Regions from separate parts of the Mesorhizobium sp. WSM4307 genome, predicted to be linked through region 1. Evidence: predicted binding sites of a transcription regulator. Region 1 holds the regulator's gene; each other region holds the start of a gene.
What was found. Region 1 encodes PhoB, which activates phosphate uptake and scavenging genes when phosphate is short. Its sites were predicted from a motif close to TGTCATNNANCTGTCAT; they were not measured.
Positions count from the first base shown of each region.

Region 2: the regulator PhoB is predicted to act here: its motif matches at 2,391-2,407, upstream of FJV83_RS04810 (RNA degradosome polyphosphate kinase).
Region 3: the regulator PhoB is predicted to act here: its motif matches at 1,843-1,859, upstream of FJV83_RS09805 (alpha-D-ribose 1-methylphosphonate 5-triphosphate diphosphatase).

Region 1 is NZ_VFTB01000010.1:103,058-109,316, reverse strand. It holds gene xylF (D-xylose ABC transporter substrate-binding protein) at 1-219, opposite strand, end outside; gene FJV83_RS24300 (ROK family protein) at 493-1,737, shown strand; gene FJV83_RS24295 (hypothetical protein) at 1,827-2,090, shown strand; gene phoB (phosphate regulon transcriptional regulator PhoB) at 2,179-2,868, opposite strand; gene phoU (phosphate signaling complex protein PhoU) at 2,888-3,595, opposite strand; gene pstB (phosphate ABC transporter ATP-binding protein PstB) at 3,621-4,424, opposite strand; gene pstA (phosphate ABC transporter permease PstA) at 4,421-5,272, opposite strand; gene pstC (phosphate ABC transporter permease subunit PstC) at 5,276-6,259, opposite strand.
Region 2 is NZ_VFTB01000002.1:243,866-250,124, forward strand. It holds gene FJV83_RS04795 (TIGR02117 family protein) at 93-758, shown strand; gene FJV83_RS04800 (FAD-dependent monooxygenase) at 824-2,062, opposite strand; gene FJV83_RS04805 (zinc-finger domain-containing protein) at 2,082-2,327, opposite strand; gene FJV83_RS04810 (RNA degradosome polyphosphate kinase) at 2,556-4,757, shown strand; gene ppx (exopolyphosphatase) at 4,757-6,259, shown strand, end outside.
Region 3 is NZ_VFTB01000003.1:584,106-590,364, reverse strand. It holds gene FJV83_RS09820 (class I SAM-dependent methyltransferase) at 1-694, shown strand, start outside; gene FJV83_RS09815 (hypothetical protein) at 667-921, opposite strand; gene FJV83_RS09810 (PfkB family carbohydrate kinase) at 1,006-1,818, shown strand; gene FJV83_RS09805 (alpha-D-ribose 1-methylphosphonate 5-triphosphate diphosphatase) at 2,043-3,269, shown strand; gene FJV83_RS09800 (hypothetical protein) at 3,340-3,540, opposite strand; gene FJV83_RS09795 (substrate-binding domain-containing protein) at 4,093-5,076, shown strand; gene FJV83_RS09790 (ABC transporter permease) at 5,073-6,077, shown strand; gene FJV83_RS09785 (ATP-binding cassette domain-containing protein) at 6,074-6,259, shown strand, end outside.

The DNA.
Region 1 (6,259 bases):
GGTAAGCTGCTTGCCGGGATTGGACTGCGCGTCGGCGGAAATGTACTTGTCGCCGGCGGCCTCAATCGCCTTCTTCATGGCGGCCTCGTCGGTCTTCCAGCGCTCTTCCTGGAAGTTGGACCACGAAACGCCGATGACCTTGTCTTTCGCCTGCGCGACCGACGCAAGCGTCAGCGACATGGCGACACCCGCCAGGATGGCGGCCGTGAATCTCTTCATGATATTCCTCCCTGCGCCGCGTATGGCGCGACCAAACTGGCCCTAAGGCCGGCACAGAGGCCCTATTTTTTCGAGCCTCGAAAAAACACTGATCCAACACCGGAACGCTGTCAACAACGATTCTGATGGATTTTGATGTCCCTCTGAATTTTTTTCGAGCTTCGCAATAAATAAATGACAGCACCGGCCGCTTCTGCCAGTATTTGACCGTGTCGCCGGCAGCGTTCGAGGGAGGCCGGAAGAACCGCGGCGACCGGGAGGATGTGAAAAAACATGTCGGTCGGAATCCGCCACGACGATCTGCGCCGGCGCAACCGCGCGATGGTGATCGCGGCCGTGCGCCAGGCTGGCCGGCCCTCACGCACCGAGATCGCCGCGACCACCGGCCTCAGCCATTCGACCATATCGGCGATTTCCTCAGACCTGATCGGCGAAGGCATCCTGGCCGAGGGCAAGCCGAGCGAGGCCGGCGCGCTGAAACGCGGCAGGCCGCAGGTCGGCCTCGGCCTCACTCCGGAGGCCGCGGCTGTGATGACCGTGGTGCTGTCGCTGAATTTCCTGTCGGTCGCAGTCATCGACTATGCCGGCCAGGTGATATCGGAAGAACAGCGCCGGCTGGACACGCTGACCATGTCGCGCGAGGCGCTGATCGGCGAATGCGTGGCCATCGTAAGGCGGCGCCTCGAGGATCCCGACATTGACGTGCGCAGCGTCGCCCGCATCGCGTTGGCGATCCAGGGCATCACCGATACCGAGGCCCGGGCGATGCTGTGGTCGCCGATCACGCCGCAGACCGACATCGCCTTCGCCGACATACTCGAAGCCGAGTTCGGCATCCCCGCCACCATGGAAAACGACTGCAACATGATGGCGGTGGCGCTGCGCAGGCGCGATCCCGAGCGCTACCGCGACGACTTCATCGCCATCCTGCTTTCGCACGGCATCGGCATGGGGCTGGTGCTGAAGGGCGAGCTGTTCACCGGCACCCATTCCTCGGGCGGCGAGTTCGGCCACATGATCCATCGGCCCGGCGGCGCGCTCTGCCGCTGCGGGCGGCGCGGCTGTGTCGAGGCCTATGCCGGCAATTACGCCATCTGGCGCAATGCCAGGCAGCTCGGCGAGGACACCGAGCCGGTGGCCGATGTCAGCGACGCGCAGATGCGGGCGCTGGCCGCGACGGCACGGGAACGGGACGGGCCCGAGCGCGAAGCCTATCGCAAGGCCGGCGAGGCACTGGGTTACGGCCTCGGCAGCCTGTTCGCGCTGATCGATCCGGCGCCCGTTGCCATGGTCGGCGTCAGCGCCGCCGCCTTCGATCTGATCGAGCCGGCATTGCGCGAGGCGATCGCCCAGACCGCCGGTGGTCAGCACTCGGAATCGATCTCCTTCGACACCGAACCGAACGAACTGCCGCTGATCCGCGAAGGTTGCGCCATGCGCGCGCTGACCTTCGTCGACCAGGAGATTTTCGCGCCGGGCGTGCAGGCAAGAACGGGTGCCGGAAAGAACGTTGCCTGACGGTCAGGGCGAAACTCGATCATTCTGAACGACCGCGTTCGGCCCGTTGCGACATCAATTGGCAATGTGTCTGCCTGTATGATCTGCTGATGTCCCGTTCGTTGGTGATCAACTTCAACATAGATCAGGCCGAGTTTTACGGCCTCGTCCATCGTGTTCGCAACTTCGGCGAGGACGTCTACCGCTTCCTGCGAACCAACGGCTGGGGCGAAATTATTATCGGCGAGGTCGACGCGGCCACTACGCAGCTGATCATTCGAGACATCAAACATTCAAAGCTCCAGCGCGTTGCTGTATGGGTCGAAGAGGAGATGAGGCGGCAACATCTGTTGGGAGAAGTCGAAGTCCGCTGATCACCCTCTTCACGGCATTGGCGACTACCTGCTGATTGGAGTTTCGATCTTGGAGCCTCATCCCGATTTTATCGGGATGAGGCAAGCTCTAGTCTTCCCGGATCGCGTAGCCCGCCCCACGAATGGTACGGATGACATCCGGCATGCGACCATTGTTGACCGCCTTGCGCAACCGGCCGACATGCACGTCCACGGTACGCTCGTCGATGTAGATCGTCTCGCCCCAGACATTGTCGAGCAGCTGGCTGCGCGAGAACACGCGGCCAGGATGGCGCATCATGAATTCGAGCAGGCGGAATTCGGTCGGCCCGAGCCGGATCTCGCTCTTCTTGCGGTAGACCCGGTGCGATTCACGGTCGAGCACGATATCGCCGACCTTGAGCACGCTGGACAGCACTTCCGGCTTGGCGCGGCGCAGCAGCGCCTTGATGCGGGCCATGAATTCCGGCGTCGAGAACGGCTTGACCAGATAGTCGTCGGCGCCGGTGGAAAGCCCGCGTACACGGTCGCTTTCCTCGCCCCGCGCGGTCAGCATGATGATCGGCAGCCGCTCGGTCTCGGGCCGCATCCGCAATCGCCGGCAGAGTTCGATGCCGGATACCGCCGGCACCATCCAGTCGAGCACGAGCAGGTCGGGCACGTTCTCCTGCAGGCGGATTTCGGCTTCGTCGCCGCGTGTCACCACCTCGACCTGGTAACCCTCCGATTCCAGATTGTAGCGGAGGAGCACGCCGAGCGGCTCCTCGTCCTCCACCACCATGATGCGTGGTGCGATCATCGGTTGGTTACCCCTGCGCTCAGGCCGCCGGCGCCGACATCGCCGTCTCGTCCTGTTTTGGACGGTTGGCGGGCAGCTGCGTGCCGGTCAGGACATAGTACGCATTCTCGGCGATATTGGTCACGTGGTCGCCGATGCGTTCGAGATTCTTGGCGCAGAACAACAGATGCGTGCAAGCCGTGATGTTGCGCGGATCTTCCATCATATAGGTCAGCAGTTCGCGGAAGACGGAGGTGTATTTGACGTCGATGCGCTCATCGTCGGCGCGCAGCTTCGCCAGTGCCGCGGCATCGCGCGCCGCATACTCCTCGATGACGCCCTGCACCTGGATCAGCACCAGCTGCGCCATGGCGTCGATGGAATGCGACAGGTCGCGCGGCGTGGCGCTGAGGCCGACAGTACCGACGCGCTTGGCGATGTTCTTGGCAAGGTCGCCAATGCGTTCGAGGTCGCCGGCCATGCGGATCGAGCCGACGACATGGCGCAGATCGTCGGCCATCGGCTGGCGCTTGGCGATCAGCGTGATGGCGCGGTCGTCGAGTTCGCGCTGGCGCGCATCCATGATGGCGTCGTCGGAGACGACGCGCTGGGCGAGCGCATTGTCGGAGTTCAGCAGCGCCTTGGTGGCGCCGCCGACCATCGAGCCGGCGAGATCGCCCATGTCGCTGATCAGCCTGCTGATCTGTCCGAGATCCTCGTCGAAGGCTGCGACTGTGTGTTCGGCCATGATCCTGGTCCTCGTATGCGTGCGATCAGCCGAAGCGGCCGGTTATGTAGTCTTGCGTGCGCTTCTCGCGGGGCGACGTGAAGATCTTCTCGGTGCGGTCGAATTCGACCAGTTCGCCCAGATACATGAAGGCGGTCTGCTTCGAGACGCGCGCCGCCTGCTGCATGTTGTGGGTGACGATGACGATCGTATAGTCGGCCTGCAGCTCGTCGATCAGCTCCTCGATCTTGGCGGTCGACAGCGGGTCGAGCGCCGAGGCAGGCTCGTCGAGCAGGATGACTTCTGGCTTCACCGCCACGGTGCGGGCGATGCACAGCCGCTGCTGCTGGCCGCCCGACAGGCTGAGGCCGCTAGCATTGAGCTTGTCCTTGACCTCGGTCCACAGTGCCGCGCGCTTGAGCGCCTGCTCGACGCGGCCGTCCATCTCGGCCTTGCTGATCTTCTCGTAGAGCCTGACGCCGAAAGCGATGTTCTCGTAGATCGACATCGGGAACGGCGTCGGCTTCTGGAACACCATGCCGATCTTGGTGCGCAGCAGGTTGAGGTCCTGCGAGCGGTCGAGAACGTTCTGGCCGTCGAGCAGCACCTGGCCCTCGGCGGTCTGCTTGGGATAAAGCTCGTAGATGCGGTTGAAGACGCGCAGCAGCGTCGACTTTCCGCAACCCGACGGGCCGATGAAGGCGGTGACGCTGCGCTCGGGCAGCGACAGCGTGATGTCCTTCAGCGCCTTCGACTGGCCGTAGTAGAAATTGAGGTTCTTGACCTCGATCTTGGCCTTGGTCGCCGCCTCTGCGGCGATCGTCATGTCTGGAGACAACATCTGGCTCATTTGTCCTCTCTGCGTCCGGTCAGGCTGCGCGCAAAGATGCTGAGCGCGAGAACCGTCAATGTGATTATGAGTGCACCGGTCCAGGCCAGCTGCTGCCATTCCTCATAGGGGCTGAGAGCGAACTGGAAGATGGTGACAGGCAGGCTGGCCATCGGCGCGTTGAGATTGCTCGACCAGAACTGGTTGTTCAGCGCCGTGAAAAGAAGCGGTGCGGTTTCGCCGGAGATGCGGGCGATGGCCAGCAATATGCCGGTGACGATGCCCGAAAGCGCGGCACGATAGGCAACCGAGCGGATGACCACCCAGCGCGGCGCGCCGATCGCGGTGCCGGCTTCGCGCAAGGCGTTGGGCACCAGGTTGAGCATGTCCTCGGTGGTGCGCACGACGACGGGGATGACCAGGATGGCGAGTGCCACGGCACCGGCGATCGCCGAGAAATGCCCCATCGGCCGCACCATCAGCTCATAGACGAACAGGCCGATGATGATCGACGGCGCCGACAGAAGGATGTCGTTGATGAAGCGGACCACCGTGGTGAGCTTCGAGAAGCGGCCATATTCGGCCATATAGGTGCCGGCCAGCACGCCGATCGGCGTGCCGACGATGATGCCGATGATGGTCATCACGATGCTGCCGTAGATGGCATTGAGCAGGCCGCCGGCGTCGCCGGGCGGCGGCGTCATTTCCGTGAAGACCGAGAGGGAGACGCCGGCCAGGCCCTTGTAGAGCAAGGCGCCAAGGATCAACGCCAGCCAGGCAAGGCCGATGCAGGCGGCGATGACGCACAGCGCCATCATCACGCCATTCTTGCGCTTGCGGCTCTGGTGAAGCGATGCGGCTGTCGACATCGGTCAGGCTCCCGTGCGGGCGTCGATGCGCATCAGCATGTAGCGGGCGATGGCAAGGATCAGGAAGGTGATAACGAACAGGATGAGGCCGAGCGCGACCAGCGAGGAAGTGTAGAGGTCGCCGACCGCTTCGGTGAATTCGTTGGCGATGGTCGCCGAGATGGTCGTTGCCGGCGCAAACAGCGACGTCGAGATGCGGTGCGCGTTGCCGATGACGAAGGTCACCGCCATCGTTTCACCGAGGGCGCGGCCGAGGGCGAGCATGACGCCGCCCATGATGCCGATGCGGGTGTAGGGAATAACGACCCGGCGCGTGACCTCCCAGGTCGTGCAGCCGATGCCATAGGCCGATTCCTTCAGCACCGACGGCACCGTATCGAAGACGTCCTTGGTGATCGAGGTGATGAAAGGCAGAATCATGATGGCCAGGATCATCGCCGAGGTCAGCAGGCCGATGCCGTAAGGAGGGCCTGCGAACAGGCTGTTGAGGCCCGGAATGCCGTGGAACACGCTGATGATGAAGGGCTGCACCGTCGTCTGCAGAAACGGCGCCAGCACGAACAGGCCCCAGATGCCGTAGATGATCGAAGGGATGCCCGCCAGCAGTTCAACCGCCATGCCGATCGGACGCCGCAGCGGGCGTGGGCAAAGCTCGGTGAGGAAGATGGCAATGCCGATGCCGAGCGGCACGGCGATCAGGATGGCGATGGCCGAGGTGATGATGGTGCCGTAGATCGGTGCCAGGGCGCCGAACTTCTCCGTCACCGGGTTCCAGCTTTCGCTGGTCAGGAAGGAAAAGCCGAAGGTCGACAGGGCTTGCCAGGAACCGGCAAACAGCGAGATCGCAACGCCGCCGAGCAGGACCAGCACCAATATCGCGGCGGCGCGGGTTGTCGCGTGGAAGATTGCGTCGGTCAGTGCGAACCGTCGAACGGTGGCATCGCGCGAACTTCTAACGGCTGGCAAGGCTTCCTGGACAGCGCTCAT
Region 2 (6,259 bases), on a different contig from region 1:
CGGTTCCACACCGAGCGCAAGAGCCCGGCCGCAATGCGGCCGGGCTCTTTGCTTGTGGATCGGCTGATGCGGTTGGCGGCGGGGCGTCATCGATGAGAAAAGTTCTGCGTTTCCTCTTCATGGTGCTGGCCGCGATCGTGCTTGCGGCGACCCTCGGCACGCTGGTGCCGCGCCCGCTCTGGCCGGCGGCGTCGGCGGGCGAGGGCACGCGGCATATACTGGTGCTGAAGAACCCGATCCATACCGATATCGCCATTCCGGCGGACGCCGCCATACGCAAGCGCTTCCACTTCCTGGCAGACGCCGGGCTGCCGTCCGATGCGCCGGAAGTGCGCTACATCGTCTTCGGTTGGGGCGGCCGCGCCTTCTATCTGGAAACACCGACATGGTCCGAGCTCAAGGCCGTTCCGGTGATGAAGGCGCTGACCCTCGACGCCTCGGTCATGCATGTGGATGTCGCTGGCGCTATCGTCGAACCGCATCCCGATGTTGCCGGCTTCGACATTGGTGATGATCAGTTCGCGGCGCTGCTCGATTTCATCGAAGCCAGTTTTCAGCAGGGGCCTGGCGGCCCGATCGTTATCGAGAATGCGGCCTACTCCAGCTTCGACCGCTTCTATGAGGCGAACGGCCATTTCAATGCGGTGGTCGGCTGCAACACCTGGACCGCCGCAGCGTTGCGTACCGCCGGCCTGCGCACCGGCTGGTGGAACCCGCTGCCGGTGTCGCTGGGATGGTCGATGCGGCTGTACAATTGAGACTCCGCGATGGTTCCAAGATCTGGCGCTGGCGCCAAAGCTATCCGGTTCTATTGCCTCGACACCTACCGCCTGACGACCTTCGGTTCCTCCCAACCATAAAGCCAGTCGAGGTCGGCAGCGAGCTTCTCCGCCGGCCGCGTCGCCAGCACGAGGTTGCGGGCCAGCGCCACCGGGCCTCGGGCGTGCCAGGCAAGCCGGTTGAGCGCGCCACGCTTAAGGACCTTCTCCACGCGCGGTCGCCGGAGATTTTCCCAGATGGTGAGGCTTTGGCGCGGATCGGCGCGAAAGTCGGCGACCAGCGTGGCAAGCGTCGCGGCATCCTCGATTGCCATTGCCGCGCCCTGCGCGGCGAACGGCGTCATCGCATGCGCGGCATCGCCGATCAGCGCAATGCCGGTTGGCATTGTCCAGGGCTGCTTCTGCTCCACGGTGTGCAGCGGCCAGGTCAACCATGGGCCGGCCATTTCCACCAGCTTGACGAGTCCTGGCGCGGTGCCGCGCATGGCGGCAGACAGGATGCCGGGATCGGCACGGCCGGACCAGCCCTCGGCGATGCGCTCGCCTTTGGTGAAGGCGACGAGATTGAAGGCGTCGCCCTTGCTGACGGGATAGGCGACCATATGGAAACCCGGATGCAGGAAAGTCGTGACGCAATCGGCCGCGCCGATCGAGGCAAAGGCTTGCCCGGCGCTGCTGTCGGCCGCAACGGTGGTGCGCCAGGCCAGCTCTCCCGAAAAACGGCTTCTTGGCGATGCCATCCTTTTTGCATCGACAAGCGCGCGCACCGACGACCAGACGCCATCGGCGCCGACCAGCAAGGAGCCCCGTTCCTCTGCCGTCTTGCCGCCGATCTCGACGGTCGCCGTGACACCATGGCCGCCAGTCGCAATTTTTTCGACGCGCGCCCCGAGCGTGAGATGGACATCAGGCATCTCTGCCACACACGCCATCAGCGCAGTCTGCAGGTCGGCGCGATGGGCGACGAGATAGGGAGCGCCCCAGCGGCTTTCACCTGATTGTCCCAACGGCACGCGCGCCAATTGGCGTAACGTTCTGGCATCCCTCAGCACCACGGCCTCTGGCCGCACCGTCGCCGGCAGCAGCCGGTCGAGCACGCTGAGGTCACGCAGGATGCGTGTGGCGTTGGGAGAAAGTTGGAGGCCGGCGCCTACGGCTTCCAGGCGCGGTGCTTGCTCGAACACCTGCACGCGATAGCCGCGTTTGGCAAAAGCAAGTGCGGCAGTCAGCCCTGCGACGCCCGCTCCGGCGATGACGATTTGCCGGGAGCGCTGGTCGTCCATCAGGTCCGTCGGGAAAGATTCAAGCGGCCTGGTCGATGTAAAGGCAGCCTGCCGGCAGCGTTTCCGTTGCCTTCAGCTTCGGCGAATAGCGGTAAAGCGTCGAGCAATAGGGGCAGACTTTTTCATTGTCGTCGCCCATGTCGAGAAACACATGCGGGTGGTCGAAAGGCGGATTGGCGCCCGTGCACATGAATTCCTTGACCCCGATGTCGATCGCCGGATGGCCGGCATCGTTCTGGAAATGGGGAATGGAACCGCCTGCCATCGTCGTCTCCTTAACGCAGTCTCGCATGCATCTGGATCATAACAGGTCTCTTTGCAAGATCGATGAAATGAAACTGTCGCAAAACCCTGTCAGAGGATAAGTTGAGCCGGTTAAGCGTGTGACCGCGGATGCCAAGCGATTCCGCGACTGATCACGCTTCACGAAGGCATGTTTGAGCGTTCATCGTCGTCTGGCGGCGCTCCAAGGGAACGGTTGTGGGCAGGGACAATGAACGAACTGAAGCCGGTGCAGAGCGAATTCGTCAATGTCGAGGTGGCCAATTCAGAGGGCGGCAACCCGGATCGCTTCGTCAACCGTGAGTTTTCCTGGCTGCAATTCAATCGCCGCGTTCTCGAGGAATCGCTGAACACCCACCATCCGCTGCTGGAACGCGTCCGCTTCCTGTCGATCTCCGCCGCCAATCTCGATGAATTCTTCATGGTGCGTGTCGCCGGCCTCGCCGGCCAGGTGCGCGAAGGCATTACGCTGAAAAGCCCTGACGGCCGCACCCCCGAACAGCAGCTCGAACAGCTGCTGCGCGAGGTCGAGCGGCTGCAGGAAGACCAGCAGAAGAGCCTTTCGGCGCTTACCGTGCTGCTCAACAAGGAAGGCATTGAGAGCATCACGCGCGATGCGCTGACCAAGGACGAGAAGGTCTGGCTGGAAGAGCATTTCCAGGACCAGGTGTTTCCGGTGCTTACCCCGCTGTCGATCGACCCGGCGCATCCGTTCCCGTTCATTCCCAATCTCGGCTTCTCGATGGCGCTGCAGCTGCGCCACCGCAAGAATGGCGAGGAGATGAGCGCGCTCCTGCGTCTGCCGGTGGCGCTGAAGCGCTTCATCCGGCTTCCCGATCGCAAGCACCATGTCCGCTTCATCCCGCTTGAGGAGGCGGTCGGTCTCTATATCGGCAAGCTGTTTCCGGGTTATGAAGTCAAGGGTTCCGGCACATTCCGCATCATCCGCGACAGCGATATCGAGGTCGAGGAGGAATCGGAAGATCTGGTGCGCCTGTTCGAGACGGCGCTGAAGCGCCGCCGCCGCGGCTCGGTGATCCGCATCGAGTTCGACAGGCTGATGCCTGCTGAACTGCGCGATTTCGTGGCCGGTGAGCTCGGCGTCTCGTCCAGCCGCATCAGCGTGCTGACCGGTCCGCTGGCGCTCAGCCAGATCTCCGAGATCGTCTCCGTCCCCCGCGACGACCTGAAGTTCACCCCCTACAATCCGCGCTTTCCTGAGCGTATCCGCGAGCATGGCGGCGACTGCTTTGCCGCTATCCGCGAGAAGGACATCATCGTCCACCACCCCTACGAATCCTTCGACGTCGTTGTGCAGTTCCTGCGCCAGGCGATGGCCGATCCGGAAGTGGTGGCGATCAAGCAGACGCTTTACCGAACCTCCAACGACAGCCCGATCGTGCGCGCGCTGGTCGACGCGGCCGAAGCCGGCAAGTCGGTGACCGCGTTGGTCGAGCTTAAGGCGCGTTTCGACGAGGAGGCCAACATCCGCTGGGCGCGCGACCTCGAGCGCGCCGGCGTGCAGGTCGTGTTCGGGTTCCTCGAGTTGAAGACCCACGCGAAAATGTCGCTGGTGGTGCGGCGCGAGGATGGCAAGCTGCGCAACTACGTGCATCTGGGCACCGGCAACTACCATCCGGTCACCGCGCGCATCTACACCGACCTGTCCTTCTTCACCACCGATCCGACGATCGCCCGCGACGTCGCCCAGCTGTTCAATTTCATCACCGGTTATGCCGAGCCGACCGCCGAAATGCGGCTGGCTATCTCGCCATTCACGCTGCGCAACCGCATCCTGCAGCACATTTCCGACGAAGTCGCGCATGCGCTGGAGGGAAAGCCGGCGCGCATCTGGATGAAGATGAACGCGCTGGTCGACCCGATCATCATTGACGCGCTCTATGATGCCAGCCGCACCGGGGTCGAGATCGACCTCGTCGTGCGCGGCATATGCTGTCTGCGGCCGCAGGTGCCGGGCCTGTCGGAAAACATCAGGGTCAAGTCGATCGTCGGCCGCTTCCTTGAACACAGCCGTATCTATTGTTTTGGCAATGGCTATGGCCTGCCCTCGGACGAGGCGATCGTCTACATCTCCTCCGCCGACCTGATGCCGCGCAATCTCGACCGTCGCGTCGAGACCATGGTGCCGATCATCAATCCAACTGTGCATGAACAGGTTTTGGGCCAGATCATGCTGGGCAACATCATGGACAATCAGCAAAGTTTCGACGTATTGGCTGATGGAACCTCCCGGCGCGTGGTGCTGGAAGAGGGCGAGGAACCGTTCAACGCGCAGGAATATTTCATGACCAATCCGAGCCTGTCGGGACGGGGTGACGCGCTGAAGTCGCATGCGCCCAAGCGCATTGCGCAGTTCAAGCGCCGCAAGAAGAACGCTGCAGCGTCCACCTGATGCTGTCTGATTCCCAGGGCCGGCTGCAGGACCGCCGACCGCTATCCATCATCGACATCGGGTCGAATTCGATTCGCCTCGTCGTCTATGAAGGGCTGGCGCGCTCGCCGACCATGCTGTTCAACGAAAAGATGCTCGCCGGTCTTGGCCGCGGCATCGTTTCGACCGGAAAGCTCGACCCCGAGGCGGTGACCCGCTCGATGGAAGAGTTCCGCCGCTTTCGCGCGCTGTCCGATCAGGCTGGCGCCGAGCATATTTATGTCCTGGCCACCGCCGCGGCGCGCGAGGCGATCAACGGTCCGGATTTCATCCATCGCGCCGAAGAGGTCCTCAAGACCGAGATCCGCGTGATCAGCGGGCGCCAGGAGGCCTATTATTCGGCCCTCGGCGTCATCTCCGGTTTCCACCCGGCCAATGGCATCGCCGGCGATCTGGGCGGCGGCAGTCTCGAACTGGTCGACGTCAATGGCGAGGCGATCGGCGACGGCATCACGCTTCCGCTCGGTGGCCTGCGCCTGCAGGACATGGCGAAGAACTCGCTTGCCCAGGCACAGAAGATCGCGCGCGACGAACTGGCGCGCGCCAAGCTGTTGAAAGGCGGGCAGGGCCGGCCCTTCTACGCCGTCGGCGGCACCTGGCGAAACCTCGCCCGCCTGCACATGGAGATGACCAACTACCCGCTTGGCGTCATGCACCACTACGAGATGTCGGCCGACAGCGCGACGAATTTTCTCAAACAGGTGGCCAAAGCCGAGATCGAGAAGGTCAAGGGGATCGAGGGCGTCTCGAAGAACCGCCGCTCGCTGCTGCCCTATGGCGCCATAGTGCTGCAGGAGATCATGGCGGCGATGCAGCCGTCGAAGATCATCGTCTCGGCGCTCGGCGTGCGCGAAGGTTTTCTCTATTCGCTGCTCGACGAGGCCGAGCAGAAGGCCGATCCGTTGATCTCGGCGTCCGAGGAACTCGCCCGTTTGCGCTCGCGCTCGGTCACCCATGCGCATGAATTGGTCGACTGGACTGCCAAATCCTTCGCCGCCTTCGGTATCGACGAGACCGAGGACGAGGCGCGCTACCGCCACGCCGCCGCATTGCTGGCCGACATCGGCTGGCGCGCGCACCCGGAATATCGCGGCAGGCAATCGCTCAACATCATCGCGCACGCCTCTTTCTTCGGCGTCGACCATCCCGGCCGTGCCTTCCTGGCTTTGGCCAACGCCTATCGTCACGACGGCATCTTCAACGAATCCATCGCACCTGAAATCAAGGCGCTGGCTACGCCGCGCTATCTCGAGCGGGCTCGCGTGCTGGCGGCGATGATGCGGGTGGTCTACCTGCTGACGGCCTCGATGCCCGGCATCATGCCCAGGCTGAAATGGGAGCAACGCGCCAACGGCGTGCTGGCGCTGGTGCTGCCGGCATCGCTCTCAGATCTCTACGGCGAGCGGCCGGCCGGCCGCCTAGCGCAGCTGGCGCGGATCACCAACCGCAGGCTCGTGCTGGCC
Region 3 (6,259 bases), on a different contig from region 1:
CGCGCAGCTGCTCGACTACATCTATTGCGCCCCGCATGTTGCCGAGAGTGTGGCCAACGCCTCGGAGATCGGCAAGGCGCTCTACAGCCATACCCAGAACGTTCCGTCATGCGTGGCGGCACGCGAACGGCGCGATCTCCTGACCCGCTATGTCGACGAGGCGGCGGCCAAGAACGGACCCGAAACCGAGGTTCTGGCCATCGCCGCCGGCCATCTGCGCGAGGCCAATCGCTCCGTCGCTCTGGCCGAGGGCCGTCTCAAGCGCTGGGTTGCGCTCGACCAGGATCCGCAGAGCGTGGGGCTGATCGCACGCGACTTCCAGGGCACCGCGGTCGAGGCCGTCGACGGCTCGGTGCGGACCGTGCTGACGCGGGGCCACAAGCTCGGCAAGTTCGATCTCATCTACGCCTCGGGCCTCTACGATTACCTCCAGCACAATGTCGCCGTGAAACTCACCAAGACCTGCCTGCAGATGCTGAAGCCGAACGGCACATTCCTGTTCGCCAACTACGCCGAGGGCACCCCTGACGCCGGCTACCGCGAAACCTTCATGGACTGGGTGCTGCTGCTGCGCTCGGAGGTCGACATGTGGAACATCGTCAACGCCAGCGTCGACCGCAACGCGGTAGAGGCCAAGGTGTTCTTCGGCGAGAACCGCAACGTGCTTTACGCCGTGATTGAGAAGCGCGGGTAAGCAGGCGGCGCGGGCATCCGGGAATGCCTGCGTGAATTGTTGGCTGTGTTTGGCTGAGAGGCGACCTTCGCCTCCCGGCCGCTTTCCGCCTCATCGCGGTTCTGGGAAGCCCTGAGCGGTTCGTCGGGCAGGCGCAAGGCCATGGCGTGGACGGTGTCTCCGTCCGTGCCGACGCCGGAACGCTTGACGAAGACGCGCTTGTCGACGGTGACGCCGACCCCGGTCATAGTGCGCCAAGAGCATGCCCGTGCGGCCTCATCGCCGATGCACTGGCGCCAGGCCTGGCGACCGAAGACCGAACGCAGGGGATCATGAGCAGAGTCATCGTTGTCGGCCACGTCAATCACGACCAGGTCTGGTCGCTGTCTTCGCCCCTCGCCTCGGGCGCGCGCCTCACCTATTCCGATCGTGTTGTCAGGCTTGGCGGCGGCGGCTTCCACACCGGCACCCGGTTGGCGAAGCTCGGCAATGATGTCCGGCTGATCAGCAATCTGATGGACGACGGCCATGGCCGGGCGGCACTCGCCGAATTGCGGGCGAGCGGCATCGACACCGGCTACGTCACCATGTGGGCCGGCGAAACCCGGTTCACCGAAATCCTGCTCGAGCCGAACGGCGAGCGCACCATTTTGAACACCAGCGGCCAGCTGCGCCCTCTCTTCGCCGCACCGGAGCCTGTCAGTGGCGACGCCGCCTATCTCAACGCCCTGGTGCTCGACGACGGTCTTGTTGCCTCGCTGCGGACGATCCCGCTAGTGGTCTCGCAGTTTCCGCTGCGCAGCACCTCGCACCGCCCGGCCGACATCGTCATCGGATCGCGCGCCGACTTTCCCGGCGAGAACACGCACGCGATCTGGGAGCGGGCATCAAGGATTGCCGGGCCTCGCCTGAGGACGCTGGTGCTGACCGATGGAATGGGGCCGATCTCGCTCTATGACGGCAAGGCGCTCAATCACGTCACGCCGCTGAAGCAGGTCTCCGTGCCCGACACGATCGGCGCCGGCGACTGCTTTGCGGGGATCTTCCTGCACGGCCTGCTGCAAGGGCTGATCCCTGAGCTTTCCGCCGAACAGGCCAGCCGGCAAACCGCCGAATGGCTGTCGGAACGATCACGTACCGGCTGAATTAGTGGCTCCGGCAAGGCCGGCTTTCATGAAAATGTCATAAAAATCAAATGGAAACCGGCATTCGAGTGAACTAGAAAACATGTCCTGGAGAGATCGTGATCGAGGCGTCGGCAAGCCGGCGCATCGTCGCCATGATCGGCGTCTTCATCATCCCAACGATGTCGCCGACCTTGTCGCCCGCGCAATCCACCTTGAAATCGCTGCCTTGCAAGAGACATGACATGTGGCTGAGTGAATTCGAAATTGTCCTGCGCGACCGCGTCATCCCCAACGGCGCCGTCAGGATCGAGAACGGCCGGATCGCCGAGATTCGCGAGAAGCCTGTCGGGCACGCCGACATCGAGGGCGGCGGCCGCCTGCTGCTGCCCGGCTTCATCGACATGCATGGCGACATGGTGGAGAGGGAAGTCGAGCCGCGCATCGGCGTGCATGTGCCGATGCGGATCGGCATTGCCGAGCTCGACAAGAAGCTCGCCTCCTGCGGCATCACCACCGCCTATGCCGCGCTCTCCTTCATCGGCGCCAGCGTCACCAGCGGCGTGCTGCGCTCGGAAGACCATACGACAGAAATCATCGGCACCATTGCCGGGTTGAAGGACCATCTGTTGGTCGACCACCGCATCCATGCCCGCTTCGAAGTGACCTTCACCCCGGCGCTTCCCACGCTGCGGAAGCTGATGGACGCCGGCAGGCTGCACCTGATCTCGCTGATGGACCACACGCCCGGACAGGGTCAATACCGCGACGTCGAGCTCTACATTGCCCGCATCGCCAAGGAGCGCGGCATGTCGGTTGCCGCGGCCTCCGAGGTCGTCGGCAAGCGCATGGCGGGCCGCGAAGGGCAAGGCGATGTGCTGAACGCCCTGCAGGACCTGTCGGCGCGAGCCCGGGCCGCCGGCATCGTGCTCGCCTCGCATGACGACGACACGCTGGAAAAGGTCGAACTGGTGCATGGCCTGGGCGCCGCGCTCAGCGAATTCCCGGTGACCCTGGAAGCGGCGCAGGAGGCCCGCAGGCTCGGCATGCATACCGCCATGGGGGCGCCCAACGCGCTGCGCGGCGAGTCCTATTCCGGCAATCTTTCCGCCCGGCAGGCCTATGAGGCCGGCTTGCTCGACATGCTGGCCAGCGACTACCATCCGGCGTCCATCCTGCCGGCCGTGCTCGGCCTGGCGGAGCTGCGAGGCAATGGCCTCGCGGCGGCGGCGGCGCTGACAAGCGCCAACCCGGCCAACGCCCTGGGGCTCACCGATCGCGGCGCCATCGAGCCCGGCCTTCTGGCCGATTTCGTGGTGGCCGACCGCCATCCCGTGCCACGCGTCCGCGCCACCTTCCGCGCCGGCCGCATGATCTACGGTGATGGCACGCTTGCACCAGCGGGCAAGGCAGAACGCGTTGGCCCGGTCGCGGCTGAACGGCTACCTGCTGCCGCCCGGGAAAGCGCGTAGCGCTTTCCCGGGGAATTGCATCAAAACAAGGTTGGAGCAGTTCGCCGTTTCCGGGAAACGGTGAACTGCTCTAAACGTCGAGCACGACCGTCATGCCGCGCACCTCGGCCATTTCCAGCAGCATGTCCTGCAAGGTTTCGATGGTGTGCGCCGCGCCGGTCAATGCCAGCAACTCGGTGATACTCTCTCTCATCGAAATGACCGCGACTCCGGTCTTCTCGGAAAGCAGCCGTCCGATGGCTGTGCGGATCATGGCATTGTGGTCAGGCATGATTCCCCCCTTTCATGCTGGATGACGGTAAAAGCCTTCTCAAACGGCATGCTTTTCCACAACTTCTGCGAGCTTTAGCTTACGCTTGCAAGCCGTTTTGGTATGTCTGATCTCCAGTATTTTTCTGACAGTTGCTCGGCGGCGACAGCGACGGCAGCACCCATGGATTGCCGCTTGGCGGCAAACGGGCCGGCGGCGGTGCCGACAGAGCCTGGTGAGAGCCCCGCCCCTGCCGAGCCGGCAATTCCGGAAATCTGTCGAAAGCGGCCCAACGAGCCAAAACCGCTTCGCACCATTTTAAATCTTGACGCGTGTCAATTTTTTATCAAACATGCGCAAATGCTGATGGGGCTAGGTCAGCGCTCTGGGAGGAGAAATGCCTGGCATGGAAAAGGTCCCGACCGGGTCCGTCGTCCGCGAGACGTTTGGCGTTCGCCGGGCCGCGGGCCGCGCGGCGTTGCCGATGCAAGCATGGCTCTCGCAGCACCGGCCACGGACGTTCGTGGGCTTGCCGACAAGACACATCCAACAATCAAGAAGCGGAGGAAAAAAATGCGCATCTTCAACGGCCTGACGCTTGGCGCGGGCCTGCTGGCAACCATTGTCTCGGCCCACGCCGAGGACGCGGCCAAGGTCGCGGCCATCGTCAAGGGCCTCGACAACCCCTTCTTCCAGACCATGCAGAAGGGCATCGAGGAGCAAGGCAAAGCCAGTGGCGTCAATGTCAGCGTCCAGGCCGCCGCCAATATGGGCGACGCCACCGGCCAGGCCGACCGTCTGACCGCCATGGCCATGCAGGACTTCGATTGCTACCTGGTCAACCCGATCAGCGTCTCCAACCTCGTCCAGGCGCTGGTGCCGGTCGCCCAGAAGAAGAAGCCGATCGTCAACATCGATTCGACCATCGACCCCGAACAGGCCAAGGCGGCCGGCTTTGCCGTCTCGACCTATATCGGCACCGACAATGTCGCCGCCGGCGCGCTGGCCGGCGAGGAAATGCTGAAGCGGGTGCCGAAGGGCTCCAAGGTGGCGCTGATCGCCGGCATCGTCGGCGATGTCGGCTCCAATGCCCGCATCAAAGGCTTCAAGCAGGCCGTCGAAGGCAAGCTCGAGGTGGCGGTGATGGTGAGCGCCGACTGGGATCGTGAGAAGGCGTTGACCGCCGCCACCGACATCCTCGCGGCGCACCCCGATCTCGCCGGCTTCTTCGCCGCCAACGACATCATGGCGCTCGGCGTCGAACGCGCCGTGCAGACCTCGGGCAAGGACGTCAAGGTGATCGGCCTCGACGGCATCGTCGACGCGCTGAAATCGATCGCGGCAGGCGAACTCACGGCCACCGTCGCCCAATATCCCTATGTCGTCGGCGCCATGGGTGTCGAAGCCTGTGCGTTGGCCGCCAAGGGCAAGGAACTGCCCGCCAACGTGCCCGCACCCGTGCTCCTGATCAACAAGGACAATGCCGACGCCTCGCTGAAGAACTTTCCGCGTCCCGGCGGCGATTATCCCGATCCCTTCCGCGAGATGCTGAAGTGAGCAATCCCACGGACAACGCGCCCGCCGAATGGGCGGCGGGCGCGGCGGAGGAGAGCCGCCCCTCCCTGTCGGCTCTCCTCCTGGATCCTTCCTTCTGGGCCGACTGGGCATCCGTCGTCGGCCTGGTCGGTCTCGTCATCGTCTTCGGCATCGCCCAGCCGGTCTTTCTCAGCGTCGCCAATCTGCAGGCGCTGCTGCTGGCGGCGGCTATCCTGGTCGTGTTGTCGATCGGCCAGACCTTCGTCGTCACGACGTCAGGCATCGACCTGTCGCTGGCGGCGGCCGTCATGCTTGGCGCCATCATCCTCGGTCTCCTCAACGCGGCCGGCTACGGCATCTTCATCGCCTGCGTGCTCGCGGTGCTCGCCACCAGCGCCATCGGCTTCCTCAACGGCCTCATCATCACCGCAGGCAAGATCCCCGATTTCGTGGTGACGCTCGGCACGCTGTCGGGCATCACCGGGCTTGGCCTGATCCTGTCGGGCGGCGAACCGACCATGGTCGGCTCGACCTTCCTGCTGAAACTCGCTTCGGGCTCGTTCGGACCGTTCGGCTATCCGGTCTGGGTAGCGATCGCGGCCGTCATTGTGGCGCATATCGCGCTCTACCACACGCGCTTCGGCGTCCATCTCTTGGCGACCGGCGGCCAGGTCGAAAGCGCCGGCGCGCTCGGCATCCGCACCAACCGCGTCAAGATCGCCGCCTACACCATCTCCGGCTTCTGCGCCGGCATCGCAGCCATTCTTCTGGTTGCCCGCATCGGCTCGGCCGAGCCGCAGATCAACACCAGCCTGCTCCTGAATTCGGTGGCAGCGGTGGTTCTGGGCGGCGTCAGCCTGTTCGGCGGCCGCGCCAGCATATTGGGCCCGGCCATCGGCGCGCTGATGCTCACCGCGCTGGTCAACGGGCTGACGCTGCTCAACGTCTCGGCCTTCTACCAACCGCTTGCTGTGGGCGCCATCGTGGTCCTGGCAGCGCTGATCATGCGGTACCAGAAATGAGCGCCGTCAGCCCCTCCTCCGCCTCGGACGCGATCATCGCCTGCAATGGCCTGAGCAAGCATTTCGGCGGCGTGCGCGCCTTCACCGACGTCGCCTTCCAGGCACGCCGCGGCGAAGTCACCGCCGTCATCGGCGACAATGGCGCCGGCAAGTCGACGCTGATCCGCTGCCTGGTCGGCGTG